DNA from 2 places in the Sphingomonas sp. 1185 genome. Region 1 is predicted to be linked to the other one. Evidence: riboswitches for the same ligand, from Rfam matches in the RefSeq annotation. Region 1 holds a riboswitch; the other holds the start of a gene.
The links. A riboswitch is a leader RNA that binds a small molecule or an ion and turns the genes downstream of it on or off. The one in region 1 is predicted to bind cobalamin.
Positions count from the first base shown of each region.

Region 2: linked by a shared signal. The riboswitch ahead of cobW (cobalamin biosynthesis protein CobW) and the one ahead of ABIC44_RS18785 (acyl-CoA thioesterase) in region 1 are both predicted to bind cobalamin.

Region 1 is NZ_JBEPKL010000044.1:6,784-22,306, forward strand. It holds gene ABIC44_RS18755 (YbhB/YbcL family Raf kinase inhibitor-like protein) at 704-1,243, opposite strand; gene ABIC44_RS18760 (helix-turn-helix domain-containing protein) at 1,335-2,093, opposite strand; gene ABIC44_RS18765 (thioredoxin family protein) at 2,319-3,869, opposite strand; gene ABIC44_RS18770 (TonB-dependent siderophore receptor) at 3,893-6,055, opposite strand; gene ABIC44_RS18775 (OsmC family protein) at 6,132-7,337, opposite strand; partial or broken gene ABIC44_RS18780 (hypothetical protein) at 7,728-7,841, shown strand; gene ABIC44_RS18785 (acyl-CoA thioesterase) at 7,824-8,546, opposite strand; cobalamin riboswitch at 8,653-8,852, opposite strand; cobalamin riboswitch at 8,995-9,217, shown strand; gene ABIC44_RS18790 (putative oxygenase MesX) at 9,344-10,327, shown strand; gene ABIC44_RS18795 (methionine synthase) at 10,324-11,385, shown strand; gene ABIC44_RS18800 (GNAT family N-acetyltransferase) at 11,646-12,332, opposite strand; gene ABIC44_RS18805 (pyridoxamine 5'-phosphate oxidase family protein) at 12,329-13,015, opposite strand; gene pdxR (MocR-like pyridoxine biosynthesis transcription factor PdxR) at 13,112-14,536, shown strand; partial or broken gene ABIC44_RS18815 (TonB-dependent receptor) at 14,796-15,523, shown strand, end outside.
Region 2 is NZ_JBEPKL010000026.1:33,764-49,286, forward strand. It holds gene ABIC44_RS15320 (glycosyltransferase) at 1-857, shown strand, start outside; gene ABIC44_RS15325 (Mth938-like domain-containing protein) at 839-1,222, opposite strand; gene secF (protein translocase subunit SecF) at 1,232-2,212, opposite strand; gene secD (protein translocase subunit SecD) at 2,229-3,833, opposite strand; gene yajC (preprotein translocase subunit YajC) at 3,838-4,188, opposite strand; tRNA gene ABIC44_RS15345 (tRNA-Pro) at 4,381-4,457, shown strand; gene ABIC44_RS15350 (septal ring lytic transglycosylase RlpA family protein) at 4,589-5,155, opposite strand; cobalamin riboswitch at 5,265-5,466, shown strand; gene ABIC44_RS15355 (HoxN/HupN/NixA family nickel/cobalt transporter) at 5,632-6,702, shown strand; cobalamin riboswitch at 6,725-6,925, shown strand; gene cobW (cobalamin biosynthesis protein CobW) at 7,107-8,144, shown strand; gene cobN (cobaltochelatase subunit CobN) at 8,149-11,535, shown strand; gene ABIC44_RS15370 (ferredoxin-like domain-containing protein) at 11,532-12,656, shown strand; gene ABIC44_RS15375 (precorrin-8X methylmutase) at 12,656-13,285, shown strand; gene cobI (precorrin-2 C(20)-methyltransferase) at 13,282-14,010, shown strand; gene cobJ (precorrin-3B C(17)-methyltransferase) at 14,007-14,756, shown strand; gene ABIC44_RS15390 (cobalt-precorrin-6A reductase) at 14,732-15,478, opposite strand; gene cbiE (precorrin-6y C5,15-methyltransferase (decarboxylating) subunit CbiE) at 15,477-15,523, shown strand, end outside.

The sequences.
Region 1 (15,523 bases):
TGCGGAAGTGAAGGGGGGGCGCATAGGCCGTATCGACATTAGGATTTCGAAACGGAGGTGAACGCTGATTCACAGTCATCCGTGTTGAGGCGCGGAGCGGGCGGTCGTGATCACGCGGCACGAGTTGAGCGAGGCGCTACGGTTGCGGATTGCATCGCTAGTTCCGGGCAAGGCGGCTGATCCTGGCTGGACGGGTGCGGACAACCTCCTGTCCGTCAACGGCTGTTTGTGGGTGCTGCGCTCAGGCGCACATCAGGCATCGTGAACAAAGCTTGACGGTGTGAATTCGCCCCTGATTCAGGGCTGCCTTCTGGGGGCAGGCTTGGGCGAGCGGATCGGTTTGTCGGATCAGGAATGGTCGCTGACCGGGTCACTGCTATTGGCCGAGCGCGGACGAGGCTGTCGTCCCGCTGGTGACAGCCTGCCTTCTTTGAAGGCATAATGCGGATCACGCGGGCAGGGGAGCAGTGGCGGTATCTGCCGGAGGCATATGGCAAGTGGAACAGCGACTTCCGACGCTATGGTTCTGTAAGCCCCGCCCATTTTTTACATGCTTTGGCTCATTTGCCGTCGCAACGGAAAGCGGCCAAGTCGCGCCAGCAGCAGCACGCCATCCCAAAATACCATCCCAGTGGGAATAGTAGGGCGCTTCCACTGGTTCCGGTATGGCGCCGCCGCTAATCTTTGATACCGGGACCGCGATCTATCTATGATAGGTGGCCGTAATCCGGGCCGTAGCGATCGTATTGGCGCGGATCATGAAGCCAGCCAGCGCATTGCTGGCGCCGAATGGCAGATCGAGCTTGTCGACCCCCAGTGCGTGGACCGTCACGACATAGCGATGCACCTCGCCGGGGGGCGGGCACGCTCCGCCGAACCCGATCGTGCCGTAGTCGTTGCGCAGTTCCGTCGCGCCGTGCAGCGCGTCCGCCTTGCCGCTCACGTTCGCGGGCAGGCGCTGCACCGACGCTGGCAGGTTGACGACAGTCCAGTGCCACCAGCCCGATCCGGTTGGCGCATCAGGATCGTAGACCGTCACGGCGAAGCTCTTGGTCCCCGACGGGGCGTTGCTCCATGCGAGGGCGGGCGACTGGTTGCCGCCTGAGCAGCCGAAGCCCGTAAATACCTGCGCGGGCGCCAGCATCGCACCTTCCGCGATCGACGGGCTGGCCAGGCGGAAGGGTTCAGCGGCCAATGCCGGCGCAGAGAGGGTGGCTAGCGGAAGAAGCAGGGCAAGGCGCATGACTGGTCCGATCATGAGAGTGGATGCCCGCTTGTACTGCGGATCACCGCGCAGGACCGTCGGCAGACGCTCGAAAACTGTCGGGAAACGCTCAGATAGCGCGGTTACGGATAGCGCGGGGCGGATGGCCGAAACGACCCCTGAATGCTTCGGTGAAGTGGGAAGGCGTCAGAAAGCCGCACTCCAGTGCGATCCGCGACACCGGATCGGCGCTGGTCTGCAGCATCAGCAACCCGCGTTCGAGCCGTGCGTTGCGCAGCACCACCGAGAAGCGCAGCCCGGCGTGCCCCAACCACCGGCGGAACGTCGCCTCGCTCATTGCCAGGGCGGTCGCGACTTCAGCGGCGCGCCATGGATGCGCCAGATCGGCATCGATCAGCGCGCGCAGCCGCTGGAGCGGCCCATCGCTGGCATAGGGTAGATGCACGCCCTTGTCGTGCAACCATACCAGCGGTTCGATCGCCCGGTGTCGACGAATGGCAGGGGGCAGGGTGTCGTTGCTAAGGGTGTCGGCCAGATGGTCGAAGACCGCGGCTGCCTCGGGATCGCCTGCAAGCACCTGCGGGACGCCTCCACCCTGCGAGCGAGCCGCCGCATCACCGAACACCAATGCAATAAGTTCAGGCGGATAGAACAATCCCTCCGCGCGGTAGTGCTTGTCCCGCGTCGGCCTGTTTTCCATCGTCACCAGAGCGCCGGCGGGAAAGGCCACGACATCCCCTGGTCTGGCCAGGATCGAGCCGAACGCTGGATGATGGATCTGCTTTTCGCCCGATTGCACCAGGCAGACGAACGCACGCGAGATGAAGACGTCGTCCATCGGCACGGCAGTTGCCTGGCCGATCGTCACGGCCACCACCTCTTCCGCCCCCGCCATCCGCATTCGCAAATTTGCCCCACCAGGTTAGTTCGATTCGGCGTGACCTCGGCTCACCTTCGCTGTCCAGAAGTTTCTCGAAACGCGATCGTCGTAGATAGTCTTGCTCCGTCCGACGTCACTCGATCGAGGCGTCTCAACGATCAGGGTTAGCAAGACGGCACCGATCGGCCGTGTCTGGATCATACCGACGATTCGTTAGGCGATCCCCGGTGGGAGCCAGTTGCGGCATGCGGTGGCGACCGCCGCATCCTGTTGTCCCGAACAGCTTTTCTTTCCGGCGGTCCGCAGCCGCGCCAGCGTCGCGCTACCGTTCTGTTCGGTGCCCCACGCGGCCAGTGCCTTGCCCAGCTTTTCCAGCCGCGTCCGGGTTCGTTGCCGGTATCCTTCGGGTTGGCTGGCCAGTTCGCTAATGACCGCGCCGGACGCCTTTTCGATCGCGGCATGGTCGGTGGGCGTGAGGCGCAGCAGTCCCTCGACGTAGGTCACACCCCACTGCACCCGACTAGCCGGGCCTTCGGACGTTTCGTAGCCACGCCGCAGCCAGTCGATCGCCTGCCGCCGGTCGCCGCGCGCCTCGGCCAGTTCGGCGAGCGCTGGCATGTAGTAATAAGGTGTGCGCGACCGTTTGAGTTCGGCTTCCAGCAACCGTTGCGCCCCGGCCGCATCGCCGGCATCGGCCAGCAAGTGCGCCGCGCCACTGATGACGGCCTGCCGTTCATAGGGACTGGTGACGCTGCGGTCGGCCCATGCAACCCTTTCGCGCACTTTGGCCAGCAACGCGGCGGCCGGTGGGGCGGCGGGCCCGGCGCGATCGCGGTACAGCGCGACCGCCGCGTCGACCGATGCAAGCCGCTCCGACGCGACAAGCCGGGTGTCCACGAACAGGGCGTCCAGTGCCCCGACGATCGCTTCCCCGATCCGCTGCCGATCCGCTCCTCCGCCAGGAACCGCACCATTGACGAGTTTCACCGCGCCATAGGATAGCGAGGCGCGGTTGGCCCGGACCTCTGCGGGATCGGCGAGTACCGTCGTCAGGGCGTGGCGCAGCCGGTTGCTTTCTGCGGGAGACAAAAGCGGGGCGGTATCGGGGCGGACGGTTTGCGCCTGTAAGAGGAACTGGCGTTGCAACCGGGCATCAGGGGCGGCGGCCGCCAACGCGGCCAGCGTCGTCGCCGCAGTGGCAGATCGGCTCGGGTCGTGCCACCCCCCATATCCTGCGAGCAACGCCCAATCGTCGTTCGACAACGATTGCCTCGACCGGACACGCTGCAGCAGCGTATCGACATTGCCGGTGCCGCGATGGACCGCATCCAGTGCCGACGCGACCTGTGCGCTATCGCCGGTGCCCGACAGCCGCGTCACCTCGCTCCGATCGGGACGCAGCAGTATTAGTGTCGGATAGCCGGTCACGCCGAACCGTTCGCCCCATGCCTGCGCTCCGGGCGTATCGCCGTCCAGATAGACGGGGATGACGTCGCGTGTCCTGCTGATGAAGTCTGGGTTGCGGAACAATCCGGCCTTTAACTGATTGCAAGGCGGACACCACACCGCCCCCCAATAGAGCAGCACCGGCTTGTTCTGTTCGCTCGCCTCCGCAAACGCATCTGCAACGTCGCCGTGGCGCCACGCGATCTCGGTGGCGGCGGTGGCTGTCTTCGGTGGTGGAGACGACCGGTCCTCTTCGCCACAACCCGAAAGCACGAGCAGCGCGGCGGCGGTAAGATACGTCCAGTAGCGCGGGGACATGCGGGCCTCCTTGTCATGCCGGGTCATAGCGAAACCTTCAGGTCGATGCTGGCGGTGCGCGGTTGCCCCGGCGACAGCGAATAGCAGCAGGTGCTGGTACCGCTGTTCCAGTAGCGGGTGTCGAACAGGTTCTGAACCTGTCCGCGCAGCGTAAGTTCGCGCCCGCCGAGCTGGAAGCGATAGTCGCCGCCCAACGTCGCCAGCCAGACCCCGGGGGTATAGACGGTCCAGTCGCGGGGCTGGTTGTTGAAGATCGCGGCCTTGCCCTGATAGCGAACCAGCGCCCTGAGGCCGACGCCGGCCAAGAAGGCGGGGTCGTAGGATGCATCGAACACCGCCGTTACCCGCGCGACGCCGTGTAGTTGCCGTCCGACCAGCCAGCGATTGGTGGCCCGTTCATGCGTGCCGTCGACGAAGGTCGTCGATGCGCCGAGGGATACGGTGGGGACGGGCACGACCCGCGCCGACACCTCGATCCCCTGATAGCGTTCGATCCCGTCCTGCACGAGCCGGTTGTCGTCGGTGACGAAGTTCGCCCCGCGGTCGAGCCGGAACAGCGCGACGGCGCCGGAGAACCGGTCCCATTCCCATTTGGCGCCGACTTCATACTGGCGACTGGCCAGCGCGGGCAGGATGTCGCCGACATTGTCGTACAGGTTACTGACGATCGTCCCTTCGGAAAGCGCCTGGATATAGCTGCCGTAGAAGGTCAGCGCCGAACTGGGGCGATAGAGCAGTGCGAAGGTCGGCGTGACGCCGTCGGTGCGATAGTCGCTGGTACGTTGCTGGCTGCGCCACGCCCATGCACGCGAATGATAGTCGGTGTAGCGCGCGCCGGCGATGACCGACACCGTGTCGGCGATGGTGATCGTGTCGCTGACGAATGCCGATTTCTCCTCGTTCCAGCCCAGCGGCCGGATTTCGAGGTCGCGGCGGTCGTCATAGGTCCAGCGGGCGAGGACGGGTCGGAAGATGTTGCTGCCCGCCTGAAAGGTCGCAAGATTTTCGGCATGACGGCCGAGGCTGTCGCGCCAGTCGAGCCCGAGATTGAGCTGGTGCGCGAGGCCGAAGGTAGCGAACTTCCCCTCGACGAACACCGAACCCAGTCGGTTGCGGTACACGTTGCGCCCGTTGAACAGGCGCAGCGAATAATCCCCTGCCTGGTTGAGCAGCATGATGCGTTCATAGGGCAGCCGGTGGTCGTTGCCGACCTGTCCGCCGGTCAGCCGGACATACCAGTCGGGGTTGACCTGCCACGTCAGGCTGGTGATCGCGGAATACAGGCGCCCGTCGGTATAGGTATCGCGCGAGGCGAAGCGCGTCCGCCCGCTGACCGGGGCAGGCACCACCCGGTCGCGGTAGGTCGGCACCGCCGGGCTGGCATTGCCGCCGACCACGAAGCTGGGTTCGGCGCCGTCGATCTGGTTCCGTTGATAAAACGCATCGGTGCGCCAAGCGATATCGGGCGAGAGGTCGACGCGCAGCCCGATCGCCGCGCCCTGACGCAAAATCTCACTGTCCGCATAGGTCCGGCCGAACTCCTGGACCGCGTTCAGCCGGAACCCGACTGGCCCGACCGTGTCGCCGATATCGACATGCTGCCGGAACAGCGCCGCCGACTGCCACCCAACGCTGATATTTGCGAGCAGCGTCTCGGTCGGCTTCTTGGTGACGAAGTTGATGACGCCGCCGGGGGCGGCATAGCCATAGATGAAGCTGCCGGCACCCTTGAGCAACTGCACTTGTTCGAGGAATTCGGGTGGGGTGTCGGCGCCCTGCGAGTCCCGCAGCGGTACGCCGTTGTAGAGTTGGGTCCGTACCGCCGCGCCGCGCACCGTCACCCATTGCGAATGGATGTTGTAGCGGCTGCCGCCGTCGCGGGTCACGCTGGCATCACCGACGAAATAGTCGGCGGTGGTCAGCGCGCGCAGTTTCTCGATATCGTCGCTGTCGACGCTGGTGATCGAGAACGGCGTTTCGAGGTTCGAGCGGGTGCCGAGCGCACCGCCGCTGATTTCCTTCTGCTGCTTGCGGCCGTTAACGACGATATCGCTGTCGGGACTTTCCTTCGCTTCCTCCGTCTCCGCGGCGTCGGCGCGCGGCGGTGTGCCATCGCGCGGTTCGGCAAAGGCGGACGGTGCGGCTAGGAGTGCGGTCGCCGCCAGCAAAAAGGCGCAGTTCTTCATGATTCTCCCCAAGGATAAGATGTGATGTCGGGCACCGTCTGCGGCGCAGATCGCGGACGTGCACCGTGCGGGCGCTTCAGCGCGCCGCGGTGGCCATTTGCGATTCGTACCGGCCGCGTACGATCCGGCCGGCGATCGACTGCGGATCGCGCAACAGGTTGTAGATCGGGCAGGACGCCTCGACTGCGTCGCGCAATCCATCGATCCGCGCGGCCGGTTCGGGCGATGCGATCGCCACAGTATAGGCGATGTCGCGGAACCGGGCCGCCGTCGCCCCGTCGCCGCGCGGCGGCAGGACTGCGCGGGTGCGCACTTCCAGGCCATCCAGCACGATGTTGCGTTTCGCGGCCTCGATCTCGAAGATATGGGTCATGCAGGTCGCGAGCACGCCGACCAGATGCTCTTCGACCGTCGGGGCGAGGCCATTGCCCGCGCGGTCCGCCCGGCTGTCGTGCAGGATATGGTAATTGCCCTTGCCGGTCCGGGTGGTGCGCAGGCCGCTGTGCGGTTCGATACGGGCATGGGCGCGCAGCCCGGTCGGCGGCGCGGCGGTGCCGGCGGCGGCGGCCTGCGCCAGTCGCGCGATCGCCTGGCGCTTTTCGACCAGGAAATCGCGCAGTCCGGGCGGCGCACCGGCATCGGGTTGCGCCGCGCTGACGGTCAATCCGACGGGACCGTGGGCGATCGCCTGCGGATCGCGCACGGCGGCCAGCACCGGCGATGCGCGTTCGACATCCTGCCGCAGCGATTCGAGGTCGGCGTCGCTGGCCGACGACGCGATATAGGCGGTGTAGGCAAGGTTGCGGGGATAGGACACCTTACGCGTGCGGGCGATTTCGGGGGCGTCTGGGTGACTGGTCAGGACGATGTCGATCGCGTCGACGGGCAGCTTGCGCCGTGCTGCCTGGGTCGCGAATTCGTCGGCCAGCGCGCTGGCCAACACCGCCGCGAACGTGTCCCACGATCCCGCGCCCAGATCATAGCCAGCATAGCCGCGGTCGCTATCACTCAGATACTGGAAATCGCCGATCCGCAGGCGTCGTACGCCCGAACCGCTTTCCGCCGTGGCCCGCGTTTCGATGACCTGCTCCGCATCGGGGCTTGCCTGCGCCGCGCGTCGGCGGGCCAGCACCTGCTCTAGCGACGGGGCGGCATCCGGTTCGGACGCGAACGTCGGCGACGGGACGGTTGCCAGCATGGCGACGCCCGCCAGCACGGCGATCGCACCCCGATGCGACCGTCGTTCGTGTCGTACGGCGCGCGGCCGCAATCGGTTCGGCATGAGCCGTTCCCCCTATGATTCTGATCTGGCGCGGCGGCCCTCTCCCCGGACCGATGCATGACCGTCGCGGCCCCGTCTGAGTGCCTCGCGAACCAGGCAAGCTTAGGTCGCCGGCCCGCTTCCCGGAACAAATCATATCTATCAAGTAGGAATAAAAGGGATTGGTGTCACTCGACCGGTTTCGAGCGGATATGGCTCATCCGCTGTGGGGTAGAGTAAGCCTCTTCGTGGAGGGGCTGTTGCACGCTTGCGGTAGAGAGCCGACGCGACTTTGTCCGGCTTCATCGGAGCCGGAGTCATACTTGGCGCGGCGGAATCGATCGGGACACCGGCTGCGGTCAAGTCCGCTGCCACCTATTCGAACAGAAGGATCGGTCAATCGCGCTCGGCATCGGTGATACCGCGTCTAATATTGGTGCGCTCATCACCCCGCTGGCGATCCCGGCGCTCGCGGTCGCATTCGGGTGGCAGGCGGCGTTCCTCGTCTCAGGCGCGCTGGGGTTGGTGTGGGTGGCGGCGTGGTTGACCGTCAAACTGCCACCGCCGCTCCCCGACGGCCAAGGATCGACGCGGATAGGGGCGTTCGCCACCCTCTTGGGCCAAGCGCCTCGGTGCCACGGTGATCGGGAGCGTGGGATCGGACACCGAGGCCGCGATCGCAATCTCGCATGGGCTCGATCCGGTGATCTTCGGGCGTGACGCTGACTTCGCGGCCGAAGTGCCCATCATGCAAAGCGCGTCGCCGCCATAGGGGGTGCCGTAATGGCTGGTCTGGTTCGGGAAGATCATGTCGACCATTCGCAACGGCTGCGCCGCATCTCTCGGAACCGTCTCACCAATCGGGGGCAGAGGGTCTTCGCTTCCGACGGCAACGAGCGTGAACCGACCACGGGTACATAGCCGTCGTAGGCCCGATACCGATGCCTCCGCGATCAGTTCGACCTCGACGTCGAGCGAGTTCCGGCCGCCCCCCACGACATGGCCCGTCACCTCCACCATGTCTCTGATCTTGGCTGGCGCTGCGAAATCAATTTTTTCCGACGGCGCGGTGACGAAGGCAGCACGGCCGTGACGAGACGCTGCCAGGAAGGCGATTTTGTCCATGTGCTCCAAAGCCACCCCACCGAATAATGTACCGTGGTGATTGGCATCGCCGGGAAAGAGCATGTCGATCAGCTGGATGGGGGTGCTGCGGTATTCCTGTGACATCCTGATCCTCAACCATTCGCGAGGGCATCCAGACGCCAGCGGCCAATGGGAGAGGTGTACCTCTTCCCGCAGCAACGCAGCGGCCAGACCGGGCACCCCGCCGGTGGTCGCTATGGCGTCGAAGGCAGGTCTCTTGGCTTGCAGGTCGTCATAAAAACCCCGGCCTTCCCGGCACCCAGGCGCCAGTGACACACGAGGGGATTTCTACTCGCCGCTTACAGTTGCGGGGGCAGCATCGGCATCGAACCGATTTCCCGTCTTAGCCTTCGGCCATCCGGCAAAGGAACCTTGACCGTGCCGGGGTCGCAGAAAACGTCCCTTCAGGTCAAGATCAGGGGGGCCGACAGCGCATGGCGTGACCGACGCCACACGATCACGACGGCGCTTCGAACGGGATCAAGATATAAAGATATCTTTATATGATCGTTGACTCCATCGGGCTGATGGTGTTGAACGGATATGTCGAGGTTCCCCATCCCAGGCGTGGCGATGGGGCTAAGACGGGAAGCCGGTGGTGTCCTTTGGGGCAGAATCCGGCGCTGCCCCCGCAACTGTAAGCGGCGAGTGGCGGCTCCATTTCGTGTCACTGGGTTCTCGCAAGGAGCCTGGGAAGGCCGGAGCCACCGCGTTGACCCGTGAGCCAGGAGACCTGCCTTTCGACGCCATAACGTTCCTCGGACGGGGGTTCCTCCGGTGGATCGCGCTTGATGCGACGGTCCGTGGCTTGCCGCCATCCGGGCCTGTTCACGCCTTGCGCGCTTTCGCCTGACCTCCCGCCCGCAAAGCCTGGGTGAGTCATGACGAATAGCGGGTTCACATTCTCGATCAGCCATATCCCGTTCGACGAGGATTATCGTCCCGCCGACAACACGCGCATCACCACCAACTTCGCCAATCTCGCGCGTGGGGACAGCCGCCAGGAGAATCTGCGCAACACGCTGGTGATGATCGACCACCGCTTCAACGCGCTGATGCACTGGGATAACCCCAGGGGCGATCGATACACGCTGGAGCTGACAATCGTCTCGGCCGCGCTCACGCTCGGGGACGGCGCGGACGACGAAGCGTTTCCGCTGATCGAAATCCTGCACACCACCGTGACCGACCGGATCAGCGGCGAGCGCAGCGATGGCATGATCGGCAACAACTTCTCGTCCTATATTCGCGATTACGACTTCAGCGTCGTCCTGCCCGATCACCTGAAGGCCGGGGGTGGCGGCGCGCCGGAGGGGTTCGGCGATCTGCATGGCAACCTGTTCAAGCATTTCCTTGGATCGAGCGCCTACCGCGACCACTTCCGCAAACCCCCGGTCATCTGCCTCAGCGTATCGAGCAAGGGGGTCTATCACCGGACCGCCAACGTGCATCCGATCCTGGGCGTCGAGTATCGCAACGACAAATTCTCGTCCACCGATCGGTATTTTGCGAAGATGGGCATGAAGGTGCGGTATTTCATGCCGCCACACAGCGTCGCGCCGTTCGCCTTCTACCACATCGGCGATCTGGTCAGCGACTACACCAACCTCGAACTCGCCAGCACCATCGCGACGATGGAGACGTTCCAGAAGATCTATCGCCCGGAAATCTACAACGCGAACTCGGTCGCGGCGGAGCATTATCAGCCGAGCCTGAGGTATCAGGACTATTCGCTGACCCGCATCGTCTACGATCGCGAGGAACGCAGCCGCCTCGCCGTCGAGCAGGGCAAATTCGCCGAAGAGCATTTCATCAAGCCGCATTGGCCCGCGCTTCAGCGCTGGTCCGCGACCTGCGGACTTTGATCCCCACCCACACGACAGGTATTTGCATCATGACGACATTGTTGCCGACGACGACCGCGGGCAGTCTGCCCAAGCCATTCTGGCTGGCCCAGCCTGAGACCCTGTGGTCGCCGTGGAAGCTGGAGGGCGAAGAGTTGGTCGCGGGCAAGCAGGATGCGCTGCGCCTGGCAGTCGACGATCAGCGGCAGGCCGGCATCGACATTCTGGGGGACGGCGAGCAGACCCGCCAACACTTCGTCACGACGTTCATCGAGCATCTGGACGGCGTCGATTTCGAGAAGCGCGAGACGGTGCGCATCCGCAACCGCTATGACGCCAGCGTGCCGACGGTCGTCGGAGCCGTCTCGCGGCCGACGTCGGTGTTCGTCGATGACGCCCGTTTCCTGCGCGCCCAGACCGATCAGCCGATCAAATGGACGCTGCCCGGGCCGATGACGATGATCGACACCCTGTACGACGCCCATTACCGGAGCCGGGAAAAGCTGGCATGGGAGTTCGCCCGCATCCTCAACGAGGAAGCGCGCGAGCTGGAAGCAGCTGGCGTCGACATCATCCAGTTCGACGAACCCGCCTTCAACGTATTCTTCGACGAAGCGAACGACTGGGGCATCGCCACACTGGAGCGCGCGGCCGAAGGGCTGAAGGCCGAGACCGCTGTCCACATCTGCTATGGCTATGGCATCAAGGCCAATACAGATTGGAAGAAGACTCTTGGTTCCGAATGGCGCCAGTATGAGGAGACCTTCCCCAACCTCCAGAGGTCGAAGATCGATATCATCTCGCTCGAATGCCAGAACTCGCACGTGCCGATGGACCTGATCGAACTGATCCGGGGCAAGAAGGTGATGGTTGGTGCGATCGACGTCGCGACGGACACGATCGAGACACCGGAACAGGTCGCCGACACGCTGCGCAAAGCGCTGCGCTTCGTCGATGCCGACAAGCTCTTGCCCGCGACCAATTGCGGGATGGCGCCGCTGGCGCGCAACGTCGCACGGGGCAAGCTGAAGGCGCTGGGTGCTGGCGCGGAAATCGTACGTCGAGAGATACTCGGCTGATCACGGCGGTGTTGGATCGCCAGCGCGGGATGGGTCCCAGGCTGGCGAGAAGCGCCTACCTGTGGCACCTGCAAGATTGCCCATAGCTGCCCTATCGGGCGATCGACATTGGCGGACAATCACCCACCCCTTTGTCCCAAAACACCTATCAAACAGAATATTGAGACACTGGATAAACTGCCATTTCACCATCCCAACAGGAATGCCTCTGCTATGCTGGCCGCCGCTCCAATGAAAAGCACCGGTAGGCCGGATCACCCTCAAAGCGGCTTCCTGGCGACGCCATTCTCGTCAAAATTGTCGTCGTCGAGCCAGGCCTTGAAACGATCACGTTGTGCAGGCCACTCAGGCGCCAGGAGGGAGAACCATGCGGTATCACGACGACGGCCCTTCACGATCCCGTCGCACCGCCATGTCCCTTCATGGGTGAAACCGAAGCGGCTGGCAGCGCGGATAGACGCTACGTTCAGGGCGTTGCAGCGCCAGACGACCCGGTGATAGCCGAGCGCGTAGGCATGGTTCATCATCAGGAATATTGCTTCGGTCGCGGCGCGGGTGCGCTGCAGGGCGGGTGAGAACCAGATGCTGCCGATCTCGATGGCAGCATCGTCCGGCGCGATATCACAGAAGGAGGCCCAGCCCGCAGCCGTTCCGCTGGCTCGCGGGATCACGGCGAAGAAGGGTTGCCGGCCGATCCCGGACAATCCCGCGACATGCGCGGCGAACGCCTCCTCCGTCGCGAACGGCCCATAGCGCAGATAGGTGAAGGAGCGATCCGCCCCTTGCGCGACACGCCAGAGATCGGCCGCGTGCGCCATCCCGAGCGGTTCGAGCGTAACGGTGCTACCGGCATGGATATCGAACCCCGGCAATGGCGGAGCCGGACCGGTGACGACGGCACCGAGCGGCAGGTCGTCGGTCCGATCCGGCCTGGGACCGGCGATCACCGTAGCCGCCCCGATGCGAGCAGGGCGGACAGGCCCGCGGGGAAAGCGATATCCCCGCCCAGTTCGGGGGCGGGTTCGGGTGCGGCGAAGGTGCTGCGGATCGGCAGCACCCCGGCCCAGACCGGGTGCGCCGCCTCGTCGCCGTCGCCGGGCGGCTCGGCCCGTGCCTTCACGCTGGCTTCCTCAATATCGAGGTACAGGACACTGGTTGCCTTCAGTTCCTGCGTGCTCATCGGCCGCAATGTCTCCCAGCGACCGGGGAACAAGCCGTCGGTGAACCGCCGCAGCGCGTCGGCGATCGCGTCGGGTTCCTCGACGACCCGCGCGATGCCGAAGACCATCGCCGAGCGGTAGTTGACCGAATGATTGAAGGCCGACCGCGCCAGCACATAGCCGTCCATATGGCTGACGGTCAGGCAGACGCGCTGCCCCTCGGCCTGACGCAGGAAGCGACTGGCGGCGGAACCGTGCCAATAGATCCGCTCCCCCTCGCGCCAGTGGATGGTCGGCGTGACATAGGGCTCGCCATCGATGACATAGCCGACATGGCAAAGCGGCGCGGCGTCAAGCACCGCATGGACCGTGCCGGCGGCATAGTCCGCGCGGCGATGCCCACGCCGCACCCGGCTGCGTTCGGTGATCGGATAGGCGTCCTTGTCGGATGAATGATCGGTCGGTGTCATGTGGCCCCCTTGCCTGTTGCGGGGCCGCCGTGTCAGGAAAGCGGATTGCTGCATAATACCACTTGCGCAAAGATCGGCAGTCCAGTTGAAAGGGACATGGCCGCCACACATCCTGCCACCTGGATCCTGATCGATCGCCGCGCCGGGTATCTCGAACGACAGATCCATGACGCCATCCGCGACCGGGTTTTGGCGGGGCAGCTCGTGGCAGGCGAGCGCCTGCCCTCCTCGCGTGCGCTGGCGGCGATGCTGGGGGTGGCGCGATCGACGGTCGTGGCGGGCTATGAGCTACTGCGTGCCGAGGGCTTCGTGACCGGGCGGGCGGGGTCGGCGATGCGGGTGGCCGACCTGCCTCCGCCCCCCGACGGCGCACGCCCCGCGCCGCTGCCACGAGTGTCCCCGCCGGAACCCGAACCGGAACGCTTCCTGCCGTTCCGACCAGGCCTGCCCGATCTCGACAGTTTCCCACACGAGATCTGGTCCCGCTGCCTCAGCGCCCGTGCGCGCCATCTGCATATCCATGACCTCGGCTACCGCGATGAGAACGGTCTGCCGGCACTGCGGCAGGCGATCGTCGATCATGTCACGCGGGCGCGGGCCGTGCTGGCCGATCCCGAGCAGGTCATCATCATGCCGTCGACCGCGGCCATCCTGGCGCTGCTCGCGCGGGTGCTGCTGCCAGCTCGCGGCCGGACCGTCTGGCTGGAAGAACCGGGATATCGCACCGCCCACGACATCTTTGCCGCGGCAGGCGCCGCGATGGTGCCGCGTCCCTGCGATGCGGAGGGCATGACTATCGGGCATGACGATCCGGCACCGTCGATCATCTACGTCACGCCGTCACACCAATATCCGACCGGCGTGGCGATGAGCCTGACGCGCCGCATCGCCCTTCTGCACGTCGCCGCTGCGCACGAAGCCGTCATCATCGAGGACGATTACGACAGCGAGTTCCACTATGCGTCGCGCCCGCTGGCCGCCTTGCAGGGGATCGATCGCGCGGATCGCGTGGCCTATGTCGGCACCTTCTCCAAGGTGCTCGCGCCCGGCCTGCGCGTGGCCTATGCCGTCCTGCCGGCGTGGCTGCTTGCAATGGTACGACCTATCCTGCGGCGCGAGGGCGGGTCTGTGCCGATCCATGTCCAAGCGGCGATGGCCGATTTTCTCAACGCCGGACATCTCCGCGCTCACGTCCGGACGATGCAGCGCGTCTATGCCGAACGGATGACGGCGCTTTGCGATGCGTTAGCCGCCGTCGCCGGAGATATGCTCTGCGTCGAGCCGGCCGCGGGCGGGCTGCAACTGCCCGTCTGGTTCCGCGACCAGCGTATCGACGATCGCAAGGTCGCCCATGCGCTTCAGAACCGGGGGATCGGCGCGATGCCGCTTTCGCCCTTCCATGCGGCCATGCCGCGCCACGGCCTGCTCTTCGGAATCGGGGGTGCGACGGATCGGAATGTAGCGCGCCTCTCGAACGTCATTGAACGTAATTGGCCATTTTATGGCATTTCGACGTCTTGAACGCCGATCCGGTTGTTTTCGAAACCGCAGCTATTTCAAGAACGGTCGCGCCGTCTCGCGTGCCGTTCCCAAACGGGAAGGTTGGGAGGGCCTATCAGAGCCGCGGATCAAGGTATGCCAGGATCGGTGGGGTGTGGTTGTCCGGGACCACCGTGGTCCGTCCGCAATGTAGATTCTAGATGTCGCTTTTTGCAATGATATATCGTACCATCTATATTGGAGGCTCGGGGGGAAAGCATCGATGAGAGAATCTGTTACGGTGGTGATTGTTGCCGCCTTGTCGATGCTGCCCGGCGCCGCGCTGGCGCAGATCGCTGACGACCAGCAGACGAACCCGAATGATATCGTCGTGACGGCGACGCGGACCGAGAAGCCGATTATCGACGTAGCTGCGGCGATCACCGTGGTCGACAATGACGAACTGCGCAGACGCGGTCTGACGATCGGGAGTGATGAGTTCCGCGGCATTCCCAGCATCTTCTTTCGCCGCACGGATGGCGATGCAGAGGATGATTTGCAGTTCTCGTTCCGAGGCGTGACCGGTAGTGCCGGAGGGGATACGTTCCTGGCACTGATCGACGGCATACCATTCGTCGGTCCGGATGAGCAGGTGTTGCTCAACCAGATCCCCTACGGGGCGATCGGCCGTACCGAGATCATACGTGGACCTGTATCCGCACTGTACGGGCGCGGGGCGACGGCCGGCGCGGTCAATTACATCACGCACAGCCCGGGCGTCGACAGCACGACTGCTTCGCTGACTGCCGGGACGTACGACTATTTTCGCGGGGAAGCGACCTTCGAGCGGAAGATGTTCGGCGATGGGGGTGGGGTACTCCTGTCCGGCTTTTACGAAGATGACGGCGGATGGCGGGAAAACTCCCATCGAAAGCTGCTGAACCTATTCGGCAAGGTCGTCGTGCCGATCGGCTCGGACACCACCCTGACGGCCTATGGCAACTCTTTCAATCGAAAGGTCGAAGTGCC
Region 2 (15,523 bases), on a different contig from region 1:
TCGATGCCTCCTTCTTCTTTCCCGATGGCCCGGCGGCGGTGGCGCTGGGGCGGCGCTATGGCGTGCCGGTCTCGATCAAGGCGCGCGGCGCGGACATCCATCATTGGGGGCGGGCCCCGGCCACCCGCCATCAGGTCGCCAGGGCGGCGGCGCGGGCGGACGGGCTGTTGGCGGTCAGCGATGCGATGGCCGACGACGTCGCCGCACTCGGCGTGGCGCGACAACGGATACGGGTCCATCATACCGGCGTCGACCAGGCGATCTTCCAGCCGATCGACCGGCCCGCCGCGAAACAGGCGCTGGGAATCCGGGGGCCGCTGGTCGTCTCGCTGGGCGCGCTGATCCCCCGCAAGGGGCATCATGTGGTGATCGATGCGGTCGCCCGGCTGCCCGGCGTCGAGCTGTTGATCGTGGGGGAGGGGCCGGAGCGTGACGCGCTCGCCGCACAGGTCGCCCGGCTGGGCATGGGCGAGCGGGTGCAGCTGGTCGGCGGCATCCCGCACCAGGCGTTGCCGCCGCTGCTGGGGGCGGCCAATGTGATGGCGCTGGCCTCGGCATCCGAGGGGCTTGCCAATGCCTGGGTCGAATCGCTCGCCTGCGGGACGCCCATCGTCATCACGCCGGCGGGCGGGGCGGGCGATGTGGTGACCAGCCGCACGGCGGGGCGAATCATCGCGCCCGAGGCCGAAGCCTTTGCGGATGCGATCCGCGATGTGCTGGAGCAGGCGCCCGACCCCTGGACGGTGCGCGCGGCGGTGCGCGACTTTACCTGGGCCGCCAATGCCGCGGCGCTTCACTCGCATCTGGCGGGGCTGGTCGCGCGCCGCCAGGCGGCCGGTCAGGCGTCGAGCGGGTAGAGCGCGGCGACGATCTTGCGCCCCTCGGAGCGCAGCACGCCCCAGGCGCGCGCGGCGGCACGGCTGTCCATCGCCTCGACGCCCAGTCCGCGCGCCTCCAGCGCCTCGATCAGCGCACGCGGCGCGCGGCGCAGCGTCGCGCCGGTGCCAAGCAACAGGAATTCCGGCGCTTCGTCGATCAGCGACGCCACCGCCTGGGCATCCAGCGCCTCGAAGGGCGGCGGGCTCCACGGCTCATGCCAGTCGGGCGAGAGCAGCAGCGAAGGGTAGGCGATCTCCCCGACCCGGAAGCCCGTGGCGGCAAAGCCACGGACGATCGGGCCGGGGGCGGTCGGATCGCGGGTGATTCGGATCGAGTCGCTCATGCGCCCGGCTCACCCCTCTCGCGGGGTGATGCGCTCGGCGTCGGCGATGCTGCGCTTGTCGGTCGTGCCCGGCTTTTCGCGGTTCGGCTCGGCGCGCAGGCCCAGCGTGATGAGCAGCGAGGACGAGACGTAGATCGACGAATAGGTGCCGACCACGATGCCCAGGATCATCGCCGCAGTGAAGCCGCGCAGCACATGGCCGCCCAGCAGCAGCAGCGCGATCAGCGCCAGCAGGATCGTGACCGAGGTCATCACCGTGCGCGGCAGCGTCTCGTTCACCGACAGGTTGATGATCTCGCGCATGTCCATCTTGCGATAGCGGCGCATATTCTCGCGGATACGGTCGTCGATCACGATCTTGTCGTTGATCGAATAGCCGATGATGGTCAGGAACGCCGCGATGATCGTCAGGTCCAGCTCGAACCGGGTGATCGCGAAGAAGCCCAGCGTGACGAGAAGGTCGTGGACGATGGCGACGATGGTCGACACGCCGAACTGCCATTCGAAGCGGAAGATGGCGAACAGGCCGATGCCCAGGATCGCCAGGACGACGGCCAGCACGCCGTGCTTGATCAGCTCGCCCGACACCTTGCCCGACACCGTGTCGTAACGGCTGAAGGTCGCACCGGGGAATTGCTGGCCCAGCGCGGTCTCGACCTTGTGGACGACGGCGTTGGTCGCGCCTTCGTCGTTGGAGGCCGGGGCGGGCAGGCGGATGCTGATGGTCCGGCCGTCGCCGACCGTCTGGATATTGGCTTCGCCGACGCCCAGCCCGTCGATGACCGAACGCACGCGGTCGGCCGAGGGCGGGGTGGGGAATTTCTCCTCGATCATCAGGCCGCCGACAAAGTCGACGCCCAGATTGAGACCCCTGGCGAACGTCACGCCGACCGCCAGCAGGGTGAGCGCGAGCGTCAGCCCGAACGCCCAGCCGCGCAGGCGGACGAAGTCGATGTTCGTGTTGTCGGGGACGAGTTTCAGGAGGCGCATGATCTGTTCTCCTGCCTCAAATATTGATGGTCTTGGGCTTTTCGCGGCGCAACCACAGCGCCACGAGCATCCGCGTGAAGGTAACGGCCGTGAACACGCTGGTCACGATGCCGATCAGCAGCACGACCGCGAAGCCCTTGACCGGGCCCGAGCCCAGCACGAGCATGATGACGCCCGAAATGGCGTGGGTCACGTTCGCCTCGAAGATGGTGCGGCTGGCTTCCTTATAGCCCAGCTCGACCGACTGGATGACGCTTCGCCCGCGCCTGCGTTCCTCGCGGATACGCTCGTTGATCAGCACGTTGGCGTCGACCGCGGTGCCGATGGTCAGGATGAAGCCCGCGATACCCGGCAGGGTCAGCGTCGCGTTCAGCATCGCCATGACCGCCAGGATGACCAGCACGTTGATGACGACCGCGATGTTCGCATAGATGCCGAACCGGCCATAGGTGACGGTCATGAAGACGATGACGGCGACCGCCGCGATCGCCGAGGCCAGGATACCGGCGCGGATCGAATCGGCGCCCAGATCGGGGCCGACGGTGCGTTCCTCGACGACCTTCAGATCGATCGGCAGCTTGCCCGAACGCAGCGAGATCGCCAGCTGGTTGGCGGTGTCGACGGTGAAGTTGCCCATGATCTGGGCGCGACCGCCCAGGATCGGTTCGTTGATATTGGGCGCCGACAGCACCTGGCCATCGAGGATGATAGCGAACGGCTTGCCGGTATTTTCCTGCGTGATCCGCGCGAACTTGCGACCGCCCTGCGCGTCGAAGGTGATCGCCACCTGCGGCGCGTTGGTCTGCTGGTCGAAGGTCTGCTGCGCGTCGATCAGCTGGTCGCCCGAGATGATGACCGGCCGCTTTACCGCGATCACCGGCGCGCCCAGCGGATTACCCGGATAGGGCAGGACCTGGCTGCCGGCGGGGGCGTTGCCCTTGACCACCTCGGCCGGGTTGGCGGTCGTGTCGACCAGCTTGAACTCCAGCTTGGCGGTCTTGCCGATCAGGTCCTTGAGTTGCTGCGGATCCTGAAGCCCCGGCACCTGCACCACGATGCGGTTCGAGCCCTGCTGAAGGATGGTGGGCTCCTTGGTGCCCAGCGCGTCGATGCGGCGACGCACGACCTCGGTCGCGGTCTTCATCGCGGTGTCGACCGCCTGGGTCAGGCCCGCCTGGGTCGGCTTCAGCACGAAGCGCGAGGTGTCGACGACCTGGATGTCCCATTCGCGCTGGCCGGTCATGCCCGCCCCGCCGCCGGTGATCGACAGCAGCCGCTCACGCGCCGCATCGACCTGAGTCGGATCGCGCAGCATGAAGCTGAGCTGTCCGCCGCGGACCGAGATGTCGCCGATCTCGATGCGCGGATTGCCGCGCCGCATCTCCGCCGCCACCTGGTCGCGCATCGTCTCCAGCCGCGAATTGGCCAGGTCGGCGGTGTCCGCCTCCAGCAGCAGATAGCTGCCGCCCGCCAGATCGAGGCCCTTGTTCACGCGCGGGTGCGGAATCGAACCCCAGGTGTTGGTGACGCTCTCGGGCAGAAAGCTCGGGATCGCCAGCAGGCACAGGGCCGCCAGCAGCGCGACGATGGAAGCGACCTTCCAGCGGGGGAAATCCAGCATCGGGTCAGTCGTTCGCGGGCTTGGCGTTCGGATTGACCACGTCGGTCAACGTCGCCTTGACCACCCGGACGCGGACGTTCGGGGCGATCTCGACCTCGACCAGCTGGTCCTCGACGCGGGTCACCTTGCCGACGATGCCGCCCGCCGTGGTGACCTGATCGCCCTTCTTGACCCCCTCGATCGAGGCTTGCAGCGTCTTCATGCGGCGCTGTTGCGGGCGGATCATCAGGAAATAGAAGACCACGAAGACGAGGAGCAGCGGCGCCAGGCTGAGGAACGAGGCGGCGCCGCTCGATGCGGTGGCCCCGGTGGCGGCAGCCATCGCGGCGACTGGGGCGGTGAAGGGAATGAACATTCGGACCCGTCTATGCTGAATGGGCACGGGTACCCGCCGACCGCGAACGATCGACCAGCCCCCATGTCGGATAGCCTGCCCGCTACCATCGCAGGCGAACAGGCGCAATGGAGCGCCGGATGTGGGGTGCGCACTATCTTCACATCAAGGCTTGCATCCTTCGGAAAACCCGCCTAGAGGCCGCCGCTCGGTCGGGGCGTAGCGCAGCCTGGTAGCGCATCACACTGGGGGTGTGGGGGTCGCAGGTTCGAATCCTGTCGCCCCGACCAATCTTCTTCCAACATTGGCGGATGACGGCGGAGCGGGCGAAAGCCCGCTCTTTCGTTATGGGCGATATGCCGATCCTCGCCCCGGCGGAGGCGAGGGCCCTTGGCGGCCCTCATCGCCGGGATGACGACATTTACCGCACCGTCATGCCCGCCGCCGCGATCTGCGACAGCAGATTCGCCCGCACAGCATCCGATACCGGCGGCAATGGCCGCGCCGCCTTGCCGTGGCGCAGGCGTTCGCGGTCCTTCTCGTCCGGCTCCACCCGCCGCACCCGTACTGCCGCCTTGCCGACCGCGCGCAGGCCGAGCTGTTCGGCGGCACCGCGCGACAGGTCGATGATCCGCGACGATCCCGCGAACGGCCCGCGATCATTGACCCGCACGATGATCCGCCGCCCCGTGTCCAGCGCCGTCACCTCGACATAGCTGGGCAGCGGCAGGGTGGTGTGCGCCGCCGTCGCCCAGCCGGGGCGGAAACGCTCGCCATTCGCGGTGCGCTTGCCCGATTCGTTGCCATACCAGCTCGCATAGCCCAGCATGTCATAGGTCGCGTCCTCGGCGGGCACATAGGTGACGCCGCGCACCGTATAGGGCTTGCCGATCCGCACCGGATAATCGCTGACCGGCCGGTAATTCCCGCCCGAACACGCCGCGACCAGGCACGCCGCCGCCGGCGCCCAGCGGCGCCATCTTCTCACATCCACCATGTGATCCGGATTAAGCCGCGCGTCCGGCCCGATAAAGCGGTTTGCGCCTCCACCCGCCGCAGACTATCCCCGTGCCGACCGGCAACGGCTTTCAGCCCGACCGCCGGTCAATCGCGCCGGTGCCCCTCGGGGCTTGAAACGGGAATGGGGTGAAGATCCCCAGCTGTCCCTGCAACTGTAAGCGGTGAGCGAGCGACGCCGGTCCCTGCGACAGGGGACAGCCACTGGAGCCATCCGGGAAGGCCGTGTCGCGTGCGCTTCGACCCGCAAGCCAGGAGACCTGCCAGTGCGAGTCGCTCTTGCCGCGATCCAGGGGATGGTCACCGGCTGGATATATTGTATCATGCGAGCGACGCCCATCGGCCGAGACGAATCGGCCATCCCGCCCGGCGTGCGTCCGTGGGGTGGGGTGGTGACCGCGACAGCGGAGTTCGGCCCTTGTCGCAATGACGCCGGGGGTATCACCCATGTCCTACCATCATGCCGGAGCGCCGCGCGCCCGGTTGCCGCTGAAGAAGCGGGTCGCGCTGCTGATGGGCGCGCTGGTCTTCGTCAATATCGCCGTCTGGGGCTGGGCGCTGAGCGTCTTCGCGGGCAACAGCCTGATGCTCGGCACCGCTTTGCTCGCCTATAGCCTGGGGCTGCGCCATGCGGTCGATGCCGACCACATCGCCGCCATCGACAATGTCACCCGCAAGCTGATGCAGGACGGGCAGCGACCCATCGCGGTCGGGCTGTGGTTCGCGATCGGCCATTCCGCCATCGTCCTGATCGCGGCGACCACGGTCGCGCTCGCCGCCAGCACCCTGTCCGACTTCGAGGCGTTCGGGCAGAGCGGCGGGACCATCGCCACCATCGTCTCGGCGAGTTTCCTGTTCGCCATCGCGATCATGAACCTCATCATCCTGCGCGATGTCTGGACCCGGTTCCGCCGGGTCGCGCGCGGTGAGCCGATGGCGGAGGCGGATGCTGCGATGATGTTTTCGGGGCAGGGGCCGTTGTCGCGCCTCTTCCGTCCGCTGTTCCGGTTGATCCGCCGCAGCTGGCACATGGCGCCGCTCGGCTTCCTGTTCGGGCTGGGTTTCGACACCGCGACCGAGGTCGCGATTTTGGGCCTTTCGGGCGCACACGCCGCCGACGGCATATCGCTCGGTACGATCCTGGTCTTCCCCATATTATTCGCGGTGGGCATGGCGCTGATCGACACCGCCGATGGGCTGGTGATGCTGGGCGCGTACGAATGGGCGTTCGTCCATCCGCTTCGCAAGCTCTACTATAATATGACGATCACCCTGGTCTCGGCGCTGGTCGCGCTGGTGATCGGCGGCATCCAGGCGACCGCGTTGCTCGCCGAGCGGTTCGGCTGGACGGCGGGGCCGTTCCGCTATGCGGGGGCGCTGTCAGAGCATTTCAACGTGCTGGGCTTCGCCATCGTCGGGCTGTTCGTGATCTGCTGGGGGGCGAGTTTCCTCCTCTATCGCTGGCGCGGGTTCGCCGCGATGGAGGCGCGAATTGCCAAGCCCGGCGCGGCGGGATAAATGCCGCACATCGGGGCCGAAACGCTCCGAAGATCGCGCCGGTGCCCCTTGGGGCTTTGAAACGGGAATGGGGTGCAAATCCCCGGCTGTCCCTGCAACTGTAAGCGGCGAGCGAGCGATGCTGGTGCCCCATCGGAGGCACGGCCACTGGAGCGATCCGGGAAGGCGCATCCGCTCGCTTTGACCCGCGAGCCAGGAGACCTGCCGGCGTCATGGTCGCTCTTGCCTGGACCCAGGGGGTGGTCGGGGCACGGTTCTCCGTCGGGGAGCGACGAAGCCATGCGGCCGGGGCCGCATCGGTCGCCGACACGCGGGGCGGACGCATTCGACAGCGCCCGTCCGTCACCGCTCCGGCGATCGGTCCCGTGTCCGCGCTCGCTCGTCCGGCGCGTCGGAGAAATAGCATGCGTGACCTCAGCAAGGTCCCCGTCACCATCGTCACCGGCTTTCTGGGCGCCGGCAAGACCACGCTCATCAGCCACCTGATCCGCCATGCGGGCGGTCGTCGTCTGGCGGTCGTCGTCAACGAATTCGGCACTTTGGGCGTCGATGGCGACATCCTGCAAAGCTGTGCCATCCCCGACTGCCCGGCGGAGAATATCGTCGAGCTGGCCAATGGCTGCATCTGCTGCACCGTCGCCGACGACTTCATCCCGACGGTCGAAAAGCTGCTGGCGATGGAGCCGCGTCCCGATCACATCCTGATCGAGACCTCGGGGCTCGCGCTGCCCAAGCCGCTGCTCAAGGCGTTCGACTGGCCCGCCATCCGCTCGCGCATCACCGTCGACGGCGTGGTGGCGCTGGCCGATGCCGAGGCCGTCGCGGCGGGCCGCTTCGCCCCCGATCTCGATGCGGTCGAGGCGCAGCGCGCCGCCGACCCCAGCCTGGACCATGAAACCCCGTTGTCCGAGGTGTTCGAGGATCAACTGGCGTGCGCCGACCTTGTCCTGCTGACCAAGGCCGATCTGGCCGGGGTGGAGGGCGTCGCCAAGGCGCGCGCGATCATCGCCGCCGAGGCCCCGCGCCCGCTGCCCATGGTCGAGGCGGTCGACGGCATCGTCTCGGCCGAGATCGTGCTGGGCCTGGAGGCCGCCGCCGAGGACGACATCGCCGCGCGCCCCTCGCACCATGACGGCGCGGACGATCACGAGCATGACGATTTCGACAGCCTCTCGGTGATGCTGGGCGAGGTGGAGAGCCCCGAGGCGATCGCCGCGCGCATCGTCACGCTCGCCGAGCAGCAGGATATCCTGCGCGTAAAGGGTTATGCGGCGGTCGCGGGCAAGCCGATGCGGCTGCTGGTCCAGGCGGTCGGCCGCCGGGTGCGCACCAGCTACGACCGTCCCTGGGGCGCGGGCGAGCCGCGCGGCACCCGGCTGGTCGTCATCGCCGAGCATGACCGGATCGACCGTGCCGCGATCGAGGGCGTGCTGAAGGGCTAGGCGCGTGCATCTCGTCTTTCGCGAGAGCCATGGGCTGGAGGAACAGGCGGTTCCGCAGGATCTGGGGCAACGCCCCGGTGACGTGGTGGTGCTGTCCTTTTCCGACAGCGACCTGAGCGCCTTTGCGGCGGGCTGGCGGGCAGGGGGATTTCCCTGGTCGCTGCGGCTCGCCAATCTGGCGGCGCTGGTCCATCCCCTGTCGGTCGACACCTATGTCGAACAGACGCTGGCGCATGCGAAGGCGATCCTGATCCGGCTGATTGGCGGGGCGGCGTACTGGGAATATGGCCTGCGCGAAGTCGAGCGGCTGGCGCGCGAGCGCGGCATCGCGCTGGCGGTGCTGGCGGCGGATGGGCGGGAGGACCGGCGGTTGATGGCGGCGTCCACCGTGGGTGAGGCGGTGGCGCGGCGGCTGACGGCGCTGTGCGATGCCGGAGGGGCGGAGGCGGCGGCGATGGTTTTGGGCGCTTTGTCGGCGGTGGCGTCGCCTGTGGCCCTTGCCCCTCCCCAACCCCTCCCCCTGCCGGGAGAGTGGCTTTCGCTCGACACGACTGCCCCGGGCACGCCCCTCCCGCAGGCGGGAGGGGATGGGGGAGGGCCCTATCCACAAACGACGTCGCTTGCGGCATTGCCCCTCCCCAACCCCTCCCCCTGCCGGGAGAGGGGCTTTAAGATGCCAAGCGTTGGAGGCTGGTCGCCGGAAGGTCTGAGTTGCCCTGCAACCGCACTGACCAACGTCACCCGCCCCCGCGTCCTCATCACCTTCTACCGCGCCTATCTCGCCTCCGCCGATCTGGAACCCATCGCCGCCCTCCACGCCGCCCTGACCGAACGCGGCTTCGACCCTGTGGCGCTGTTCGTCCCCTCGCTGAAAGCCGAAGGCGCAGGCCCGTGGATCGCGCGCTGGGTGAAGGCGCTCACCCCCGCCGCGATCGTCAATGCCACCGCCTTCTCCGCACGCGGCGAGGACGACACCACGCCGCTCGACGGGGCGGGCGTGCCGGTGTTCCAGATCGCGCTCGCGACCAGCGACCGCGAGGGTTGGGCGGGTTCGGCGCGGGGCCTGTCGCCCGCCGACCTCGCCATGCACGTCGTCCTGCCCGAGATCGACGGACGGCTGTTCGCAGGGGTCATCAGCTTCAAGCAACCCGGCGAGCGCGACCCCGATTTCGACATCGCGCTGCGTCTCCACCGCGCCGAGCCCGCGCGGATCGCCGCCGTGGCGGACAAGGTTGCGGGCTGGGCGAGGCTGGCCACGACCCCGGCGGCGGAGCGTCGGCTGGCGATCCTGCTGTCCACCTATCCGGGCAAGGACTGGCAGGCGGCGCATGCGGTCGGGCTGGACGGTTTCGCCTCGACCGAGGCCATCCTCGGCGATCTGCGCGAGGCCGGTTATGATGTGGAAGCCCCGTCGGATTTGCCCGCCGCGTTGCTCGCCAACCGAATCGCATGGCCGGTGGCGGCGTATCACGACGCACTTTCCACATTACCCGAAGCGTTGCGCGCCGATCTGTTCGAAAGCTGGGGCGCGGTCGAGCAGGATCCGCTGGTCGAGGGCGACGCCTTCCACTTCCCCGCGCTGGCGCTGGGCAAGGCGATCGTCGCGCTCCAGCCCGAACGCGGCCGACCGAGCGCACGGGGCGAGGATTATCACGACCTGTCGCGCTGTCCCCGCCACGCCTATGTCGCCTTCTATCTCTGGCTCCGCGCGCAAGCGATCGACGCGCTGGTCCATGTCGGCGCGCATGGCACGTTGGAGTGGCTGCCCGGCAAGGCGGTCGCGCTGTCAGACGCCTGCTGGCCCGAGGCGCTGGCCCGTGACTGGCCGGTCCTCTATCCCTTCATCGTCAACGATCCGGGCGAGGCGGCGCAGGCCAAGCGGCGGCTGGGCGCGGTCACCCTCGGCCATGTCCCCCCGGCGCTGGTCCAGGCGGAGACGGGCGCGGGGCTGGGGCGGCTGGAAGCGTTGCTCGACGAATATGCCAATGCCGATGGCCTCGACCCCGCGCGCCGCGACCGGCTGCGCGGGTTGATCGCGGAGGAGGCGGACAGCGTCGGGCTGGGCGAGACGCTGGGGCTGGCGGGGGCGGAGGATCCGCTCGCCCGGATCGACGCCTTTGTCTGCGATGTGAAGGACAGCCAGTTCGGCGAGGGGCTCCATGTCTTCGGGCGCGGCGAACAGGGCGCGGCCGAGCGGGCCGGGCTGCTGGCGGGGCTGGACGGACGACGGGTGGCGGCGGGGCCATCGGGTTCGCCCTACCGGGGCCGCGCCGATGTGTTGCCGACGGGCCGCAACCTCTATGCCATCGATCCGCGCGCGGTGCCGAGCCGCGCCGCGCAGGCGCAAGGGGTCAAGCTCGCCGAGGAACTGGTCCGGCGGCATATGCAGGAGGAGGGCGATCACCTGCGCACCCTGATCGTCGATCTCTGGGGATCGGCGACGATGCGTACCGCGGGCGAGGAATTCGCCATGGCGCTCCATCTGATCGGGGTCGAGCCGCTATGGGACCATCGCTCGGAACGGGTGACGGGGTTCGAGGTGATGCCGCTGATGCGCTTCGACCGGCCGCGCGTCGATGTGACGTTGCGCGTGTCGGGGCTGTTCCGCGATGCCTTTCCGCATCTGGTCGCATTGTTCGGGCAGGCGGTGCGGGCTCTCGGCCAGCGTGACGAAGAGCCCGAATGGAACCCCTATGTCGGGCAGGCGACACCGCGCGTCTATGGCCCCGCGCCGGGCCGTTATGGCATCGGGCTGGACCCGGAGGCGGGCTATGACGAGGCCGCGCGGATCGCGGTGGGGCAAAGCTGGCTCGCCGCCTCCACCACCGCGCTCGACGATGGCGACCGGCGCGACGCGGCCGGGATCGCCGCGCGGGTGGCGGGGGCACAGGCCTTTGTCCATGTCCATGACCTCCCCGAAAGCGACCTGCTGCTGGCGGCGGACTATGCCGCGCATCAGGCGGGCTTCGCGGCGGCGCGGGCGGCGCTGGGTGAGGGGGCGGCGTCGCTCTATCATCTCGACACGCGCGATCCGGCCAGCCCCAGGGCGCGGACGCTGGCCGAGGAGATCGCCCGCACCGTCCATGCCCGCGCCGCCCATCCGCGCTGGGTGGCGGGAATGATGGCGCATGGCTTTCGCGGCGCGGCGGAGATCGCGGCGACGCTCGACCATCTGGGCAGCTTCGCGCATCTGGCGGACGTGGTGCCTGCGTCGCTGATCGACTTGTATTGGGACGCGACGCTGGCCCGTGACGAGGTGCGCGACTTCATGGCGCAGGCGAACCCGCAGGCGCTGGCGGCGATGGAGGCGCGGTTTGCGGCGCTTCATGCGGCGGGGCTGTGGCGGACGCGGCGCAACTCGGTGCTGGCGATGCTGGACGGCGCGGCATGAGCGGGTTCGTGGTCAAGGGCTGGTGCCCCGATGCGTGGCGGCCGATGATGGCGGGCGACGGCCTGTTGGTCCGGGTCCGCCCGCCGCTCGCCCGGCTGGAGGCGCATCAGGTCGAGGGGCTGTGCGAGGCCGCGAACGCCCATGGCAATGGCCAGATCGACCTGACCGCCCGCGCGAACCTGCAACTGCGCGGCGCGACCGAGCGGAGCTGGCCCCCGATGGTCGAGGCGCTCCGCGCGCTGGGGCTGGTCGATCCCGATCCGGTGCGCGAGGCGCGGGGCGCGATCCTGATCAATCCCGACTGGCGCGAGGGCGACGATTCGCACGGCATCGCGACCGAGTTGCGCGCGCGGCTGCCCGACTTGCCCGATCTGCCGAGCAAGATCGGCTTTGCGATCGATGCGGGGCCGACCCCGATGCTGATGGAAGCGCCCGCCGATTTCCGGATCGAGCGGGGGGCGGATGGGGACTTGCTGCTGCGCGCCGATGGCCGGGCGGCGGGCATGCGCGTTACGCGCCGGACCGCCGCCGATTCGCTGATCCGGCTGGCGCACTGGTTCGTCGAGAGCGAGGGCGCCGCCGCCGGACGGATGGCGCGCCACGTGGCCGATCTGCCCGACTGGGCGAGCGGCGATGCGGTGCCGGGTACGGGCGGCCCGCCGATGCGGCCGGGCGGCCATCCGGTCGGTGCGGTTTATGGATTGCCGTTTGGCCGGATCGGGGCATCGGCGCTGGCCGCCTTTGTCCGCAGTCATGGCTGTGCCGTTCGGCTGACCCCGTGGCGGCTGCTGATCGCGGAGGGCCTCGCTCCCCGACCGGCCACCGGCATGGTGCTGGACGATGCGCCGATCCTGCATGTCGACGCCTGTGTCGGCGCGCCAGCCTGTCCGCAGGCGAGCGTCGAGACCCGCGATCTGGCCGCCCGCCTCGCGCCGCTGATCGAGGGGCGTCTGCACGTCTCGGGTTGCGCGAAGGGCTGCGCGCGGGCACGGGCGGCGGACTGGGTGCTGACCGGGCGCGAGGGGGCTTTCGATCTGGCCCGCCACGCCCGCGCCGGGGCGGCACCGCTTCACACCGGATTGTCGCCCGAGCGGGCGGTCGCGCTTCTCGGAGCCTGTTGATGCCCTATAGTTACGAAACCGATGGCGCGGCGATCTATCGCCAGTCCTTCGCCATCATCCGCGCCGAGGCGGAGCTCGCCCGCTTCGATGCGGAGGAGGAGCCGGTCGCGGTCCGCATGATCCATGCCGCCGGGCTGGTCGAACTGGCGCCGTCGATCCACTTCTCGCGCGGCTTCGCGACGGCGGGGCGGCAGGCGCTGGCGGCGGGCGCGGCGATCCTGTGCGACGCGCATATGGTCAGCGAAGGCGTCACGCGCGCGCGGCTGCCCGCCGACAATCCGGTGATATGCACCTTGCGCGATCCGTCGGTGCCCGCACTGGCCAAGGAGATGGGCACGACCCGCTCCGCCGCCGCGCTGGAGCTGTGGCGACCGCATCTGGCGGGGGCGCTGGTGGCGATCGGCAATGCGCCGACCGCGCTCTTCCACCTGCTGACCATGCTGGAAGACCCGGACTGTCCGCGCCCGGCGGCGATCATCGGCTGTCCGGTCGGCTTTGTCGGCGCGATGGAGTCGAAGGACGCGCTGTGGGAGGCGCTGCCCGTTCCTTGCGCCATCGTGAAGGGCCGCCCGGGGGGCAGCGCGATCACCGTCGCGGCGATCAACGCGCTGGCGAGCCGCGCCGAATGACGACGGGCACGATCCACGGCGTCGGCCTCGGCCCCGGCGCGGCGGACCTGATGAGCGTCCGCGCCGACCGGCTGGTGCGCGGGGCCCGGCACGTCGCCTATTTCCGCAAGGCCGGGCGGCGCGGCCATGCGCGCACCATCGTCGAGGGCATGTTGCGGGACGATGTGGTCGAATATCCGATGGACTATCCGGTCACGACCGAGATCGTCTTCACCGATCCGCGCTACAATGAATGCCTGTCGGCCTTCTACGCGACCTGCACCGCGCATATCCTGTCGCTGGTGCAGCGCGGTGAGGATGTGGTGGTGCTGTGCGAGGGCGATCCCTTCTTCTACGGCTCGTTCATGCACCTGCACAGCCGGCTGCGGCCCCATGCCCCCGTCGCGGTGGTGCCGGGCATCACCGGCATGTCGGGCGCCTGGACCGCCAGCGGCGCGCCGATCACCTGGGGCGACGATGTGCTGACCGTCGCGATGGCGACCCTGCCCGAGCCGGAACTGACCCGCCGCATCGCCGAGACCGATGCGCTGGTCGTGATGAAGATCGGCCGCCATCTGCCCAAGCTGCGCCGCGCCATCGCGGCGGCGGGGCGGTCGGACCAGGCGTGGCTGATCGAACATGCCGCCCAGTCGGGCGAGCGCGTGCGGCGGCTGGCGGAGGTGGAGGACGCGCCCGCCCCCTATTTCTCGATCGCGCTGATCCATGGGCAGGGGCGGCGGCCATGAGCGGCTGGCTGATCGTTGCGGGGCTGGGGCCGGGGGCGGACGCGATGGTCACGCCCGAGGTGTCGGCGGCGCTGGCGGAGGCGACCGATGTGGTCGGCTATATCCCCTATGTCGCGCGCGTGCCCGAGCGCCCCGGCCTGACCCGCCATGCCAGCGACAATCGGGTCGAGCGTGACCGCGCGCTCCATGCGCTGGAAATGGCCGAGGCGGGCGCGCGGGTCGTCGTGGTGTCTTCGGGCGATCCGGGCGTCTTCGCCATGGCGGCTGCGATCTTCGAGCGGGTGGAGGAAGACCCGGCCCGCTGGCACGACCTGGACATCCGCGTCCTGCCCGGCATCACCGCGATGCTGGCGGCGAGCGCGCGCGCAGGCGCGCCGCTGGGCCATGATTTCTGCGCGATCAACCTGTCCGACAACCTCAAGCCGCAGGCGCTGATCGAGCGGCGGCTGCGGCTGGCGGCGGAGGCGGATTTCGCCATCGCGCTCTACAATCCCCGGTCCAAGGCGCGGCCCGATGCGCTGGACGCGGCCTTTGCGCTGCTGTGCGATGCGTGCGGCGACGACCGCCCGGTCCTGTTCGCGCGCGCCGTCTCGACTCCGGAGGAGCATCTGCGCATCGTGCCCTTGCCCCAGGCGCGGGGCGAGATGGCGGACATGCGCACCGTCGTCATCATCGGGTCCAGCCGCACGCGGATGATCCCGCACTCGGGCCGCCCGATCCTCTACACCCCCCGGACGACGCCGTGATCGAGCCAGTCGAGCACCGCCGCGACGCTCTCCACCTGAGGCCGGTCGGGGATGAAGGGACGGTCGATCATCACGACCGGCAGCCCGAGTTCGCGCGCCGCCTCCAGCTTGGCCCGCGCACCCGCGCCGCCCGCATTCTTGGCGACGATGACCTCGATTCCATGTTCGCGCAGCAGGGCCCGTTCGCCCGCCAGCGTGAAGGGGCCGCGATCCACGACCAGATGATGGCGCGGCAGGGCGGGGACCTCGGCGGCATCGACGAAGCGCAGCAGATAGAAATGCTGCGCAGCATCGGCGAAGTCCCCGATGGTCTGGCGACCGAGCGCGAGGAAGATTCGTGCCGCCTGGCTGCCCAGCGCAGCCACGGCCTCCGCCGTATCGGCGACGCGAATCCAGCGGTCGCCAGGGCCGGCTTCCCAGGCGGGTCGGGTCAATGCGAGCAGCTTCACGCCCGCCAACTCGGCCGCCGCGATCGCATTGGCGCTGATGCGCGCCGCGAAGGGGTGGGTGGCATCGACCAGATGCGTCACGCCCTCGCAGGTCATATGATCGGCCAGCCCCTCGACGCCGCCAAAGCCGCCGACCCGCGTCGGGATCGCCTGCGCGCGCGGCGTTTCGGTGCGGCCCGCATAGCTCAGCACCGCCCGCTCGCCACGCTGCGCCAGCGCGGTGGCCAGCGCGCTCGCCTCGGTCGTGCCGCCGAGCAGAAGGATATGGCGCATGGCTGACTCCGGACCCTGGCTGACGATCGTCGGGATCAGCGAGGA